Regions from separate parts of the Roseibium salinum genome, predicted to be linked through region 1. Evidence: predicted binding sites of a transcription regulator. Region 1 holds the regulator's gene; the other holds the start of a gene.
The links. Region 1 encodes PhoB, which activates phosphate uptake and scavenging genes when phosphate is short. Its sites were predicted from a motif close to TGTCATNNANCTGTCAT; they were not measured.
Positions count from the first base shown of each region.

Region 1 (2,202 bases):
AGTCGGTTCATCCCCAATTGGTTTAAGACCAGTGGTTGCCTCACAAATTAACACTATTGTAACCTCTGGGCAGTCAGACACGAGATCTCGTGACGTCAATCGGATACAGGCACTAGATATGCCGATCGAGCGCATGCTTGTCACGAGGCTAATGGCCGCCGGTCGGTCAAATAAAAAGGGTGCGGCAATGAGCTGGACGAACGAACGGGTTGAGCTTCTCAAAAAGCTTTGGAGCGACGGCTTGAGCGCCAGTCAGATTGCGGGCGAGCTGGGCGGGGTGACCCGCAACGCCGTGATCGGCAAGGTGCACCGGCTGGGCCTTTCCGGCCGCGCCAAAACGGCCTCCAACCCGTCCAAACAGCGTCGCGCACGACCCAACGCTCCCGCGGGCACTTCGGCACCGAAGAAACCGGCCGCCCAGCCGCAATCGATCGGCGCGACCGCCCTGAAGGCCGATTACGCACCGGCTCCGGTGGCCGAAGCAAAACCGGAACCGATCGCGGAACTGGTCCCGATCTCCCAGCGTGCAACGATCCTGACGCTGACCGAGCGGACCTGCAAATGGCCGATCGGTGATCCGGCAACGGACGACTTCTATTTCTGCGGCCGCCAGTCGGATGCCGGCGTGCCCTATTGCGCGCACCACTGCAAGATCGCCTACCAGCCGGTCGCCGACCGCCGCCGCGACCGCAAGGTGATCGCCCAGGCATCCTGACGCAACAGTTCAGCTCAGACTTGAAGTGCCCGCCGATCCGGTGGGCATTTTTGTTTTCTGACCCTGCGATCTCCATCGCCAGCCGGGCGCGCCGGGATCGGAGAGCCGCAAGCCCGTTCTCCTTCCATCCTACACGACAGACCTCGGCTCACCGGTCCCGGATCTGCGCTTCGCTCCGTCCGGGAGGACGAAGGAAAGGTTGTCGCTAGGCTAGGCCGGGTGCACCACGGCTATGGGCATTCGTGAAGGGGGTGCCCGTTTTCGGCAGTGCGGGCGGCGCGGCAGTGGCGCCTCTACGGTTCAGCCTGTTGCCGAGAACTGATCGTTGAAGGCGTACCCGGCGCCGCGGACGGTGCGGATCGGGTCACTGGCCTTGCCCTTGTTGAGCGCCTTGCGCAGGCGCCCGACATGGACGTCCACGGTGCGCTCGTCGACATAGACGTCGTGACCCCAGACGCCGTCGAGCAACTGCTCGCGCGAGAAAACACGCCCGGGCGACGTCATCAGGAATTCCAGCAGACGGAACTCCGTCGGCCCGAGATGGATCTCCTTGGCGTTCCTGCGGACGCGGTGCGTTTCGCGGTCCAGTTCGATGTCGCCGGAGCGCAGCATGCTCGACACCACTTCCGGGCTTGCCCGCCGCAGGATGGCGCGCACGCGGGCCATCAGTTCGGGCACGGAGAAGGGCTTGACCACGTAGTCGTCGGCCCCTGTCGCCAGGCCGCGAATGCGCTCGGCCTCCTCGCCGCGGGCCGTGAGCATGATGACCGGCAGACGTTCGGTATCTTCACGGGCACGCAGGCGCCGGCACAGTTCAATTCCGGACAGGCCCGGCAGCATCCAGTCGAGGAGCAGGAGATCCGGGAGGCTTTCCCTCAGCCGGAGTTCCGCTTCATCGCCGCGGACACAGGATTCAACCGTGTATCCTTCCGCTTCCAGATTGTATCGCAACAGAAGGCTGAGTGGTTCTTCGTCTTCAACGATGAGCACCTTCGGCATACAGTATCGCTCCACTTCCCTCACCGGCGCCGAGCGCCGGACAGTTCATTCCTGGCGTTCAACGAGCAAGGTTCAGGCAGGACCCATGGTTTCGTCCATCTTCGTGCGCTCTTCCGGCAGGCGCTCACCGGTGACCATGTAGTAGACGTTCTCGGCGATGTTGGTCGCGTGATCGCCGATGCGCTCGATGTTCTTGGCGCAGAACAGGAGATGGACACACTGGGTAATGACCCGGGGGTCTTCCATCATGTAGGTCAGCAGCTCGCGGAAGATCGAGGTGTAGATCGCATCGACCTCGGCATCGGCCTCCTGGACCCGGCGCGCGGCTTCGGCGTCCTTGCGGGTATAAGCGTCCAGCACCTGCTTGAGCTGCGACAGGGCAAGCTCGGTCATGTGCTCGACGCCGATGGCAAGCTTCTTGGACTGCAGCCCGCTGTCGATGGCAATCGCCCGCTTGGCGACGTTCTTGGCCAGGTCTCCGACCCGTT
Region 1 covers NZ_JAPEVI010000003.1:2,266,866-2,269,067, forward strand. Annotated here, with positions in the region: gene ON753_RS15050 (GcrA family cell cycle regulator) at 188-715, shown strand; gene phoB (phosphate regulon transcriptional regulator PhoB) at 1,016-1,714, opposite strand; gene phoU (phosphate signaling complex protein PhoU) at 1,787-2,202, opposite strand, start outside.

Region 2 (2,202 bases), 1.6 Mb from region 1:
ATCGATGTCGGCGATTTCGTTGCCATCGATCCGGCTCCCGAGTTCCTCGAAAACGGCTTTATCGTCTCCCGGCATCTGGACAACAAGGCCGGAGTGGCGGTGATGCTGGCCGCCCTCAAGGCAATGACGGAATCGGATATCGAGCCGAACGTCGATATCTTCTGGCTGTTCACCATCGCCGAGGAAACGGGCCACGGCGCACAGTCGATCCTGACCCCCGACATCGCTTCCATGGTGGCCATCGACAACGGCACCACGGCACCGGGGCAGAATTCGGACGAATTCGGGGTCACCATCGCCATGGCCGACCAGACCGGCCCCTTCGACTTCCATCTGACACGCAAGATGGTCCAGCTCTGCCGTGAAAACGATATCAAGTTCCAGAAGGACGTCTTTCGCTACTACCGTTCGGACGCTGCCAGTGCAATCGAGGCCGGTGCCGACGTGCGCACGGCCCTGATCACCTTCGGCGTCGACGCCAGCCACGGCTATGAGCGCATCCACATGCATGCGCTGCGCTCGCTGGCGGAACTTGCCACCGGCTATGCCCTCAGCCCCGTCGAAATCCAGCGCGACGCCCGCGAATTCGCAGGCCTGACCGGGTTCACCCACCAGCCCAGGGAAGACGCGGACCAGCACCTCAATCCGGAGACGGAGGAACCGGAGCCGGAACCCGAACCGGAAGCCGAGCCCGTCGACGAGTAACCCCAATGCTCCACGACGTCGCGGGAGCGAAACGCTGTCGTGGCGTTTCCTCGCAGCGTTTCTCCGAGCGCCACCTGCGTATGTCTCACCGCGAGGAGAACTCGTCCAGACGCCGCGCGAAGCCCTGTCCGGCGGGACCGACAGGCTTTCGCCTGAAGAAGCCGCCACTCTCAGATCACTTGACAATAGCGATGCCTTACCCGGGGTCCCGGTCAATATATCCGTGATATGAGCGGCTTACTTGTAAACCGGCAAACCGCTTCAGTTTCGCTGTCGTAAAATTTCATAAAAGTATAATCGCATAGACATCTGACTCCCCCGCAAATCTGCTAGTTGCCTCCCGGTTTCGCGGAGGTATGAATGCTTGTCATCGAGCAACTGACGAAAGTATTTGGGGACCTGACGGCCGTCGACGGCGTCTCCCTTGCAATTCCCAAAGGCCAGATGGTCGGGGTGATCGGACGCTCCGGCGCCGGCAAGTCGACCTTGCTGCGCATGGTCAACCGGCTGACCGATCCAAGCCGGGGAACAATCATCAACGAGGGGCGGGACATCACCGCGCTCAGCGGACGGGACCTGCGCCTGTGGCGCGCGTCCTGCGCGATGATCTTCCAGCAGTTCAATCTGGTCGAGCGCATGGACGTGCTGACGAATGTCATGATCGGCCGGATCGCCCATACGGGGTTAGTCCGCTCCATGGCCCGGTCTTTCACAGATACGGATCGGGCACGGGCCATCGAGGCGCTCGACCGGCTCGATCTGGTGCCGCAGGCCCTGCAGCGCGCGGGCACGCTTTCCGGCGGACAGCAGCAGCGCGTCGCGATCGCCAAGGCGCTTGTCCAGAACCCGCGCATCATGCTTGCCGACGAGCCGATCGCCTCTCTCGATCCGGCCAATGCAAGCCGGGTGATGGAGGCCCTGCGGGAGATCAACAAGACCGACGGTCTCACCGTACTGGTCAATCTGCACACGCTCGACACGGCCCGTGCCTATTGCGACCGGATCATCGCCATGCGTGCGGGACGGGTGCAGTTCGACGGCGCGCCCGAAACCCTCACCACCGACCGGGTGCGACAGATCTACGGCACCGGGGACCTGTCCGGCGACATTGACGAGGCCGTGACGTCCACCTCCCTGACAGTGCAGGCGCCCCCGCAGCACAAACGGGCCGTCGGGGCCTGAGGCACGGATGACTTTCCTGCGTTCAGGCAAGTCGGCTGAAGGCAGGTTGATCCAAGGCAGCCGGGGCGGCCCCAGCCGCTCCGGCGCAGTTCAAGCGGCAGCGTCCGCTTCACCGCCGGCGACCCGGCATAAAAGGAGCATATCGATGAAGGCCATTCTTGCAGCAGCTGTGTCCGCAGCCGTCCTCGCAGCCTCTCCGGCATTGTCGGAAAGCTGGCAGGATCAATACAAGACCGTAAGGTTCGGCGTGCTGTCCGGTGAAAACGAAAAGGACCGGATTGCCCGCTACACCCCGTTTGAGCGTTATCTCGAGAA
Region 2 covers NZ_JAPEVI010000003.1:676,136-678,337, reverse strand. Annotated here, with positions in the region: gene ON753_RS07640 (osmoprotectant NAGGN system M42 family peptidase) at 1-705, shown strand, start outside; gene phnC (phosphonate ABC transporter ATP-binding protein) at 1,066-1,887, shown strand; gene phnD (phosphonate ABC transporter substrate-binding protein) at 2,033-2,202, shown strand, end outside.
Region 2: a site for PhoB is predicted at 987-1,003, ahead of phnC (phosphonate ABC transporter ATP-binding protein). Genes of this name have one in related genera too.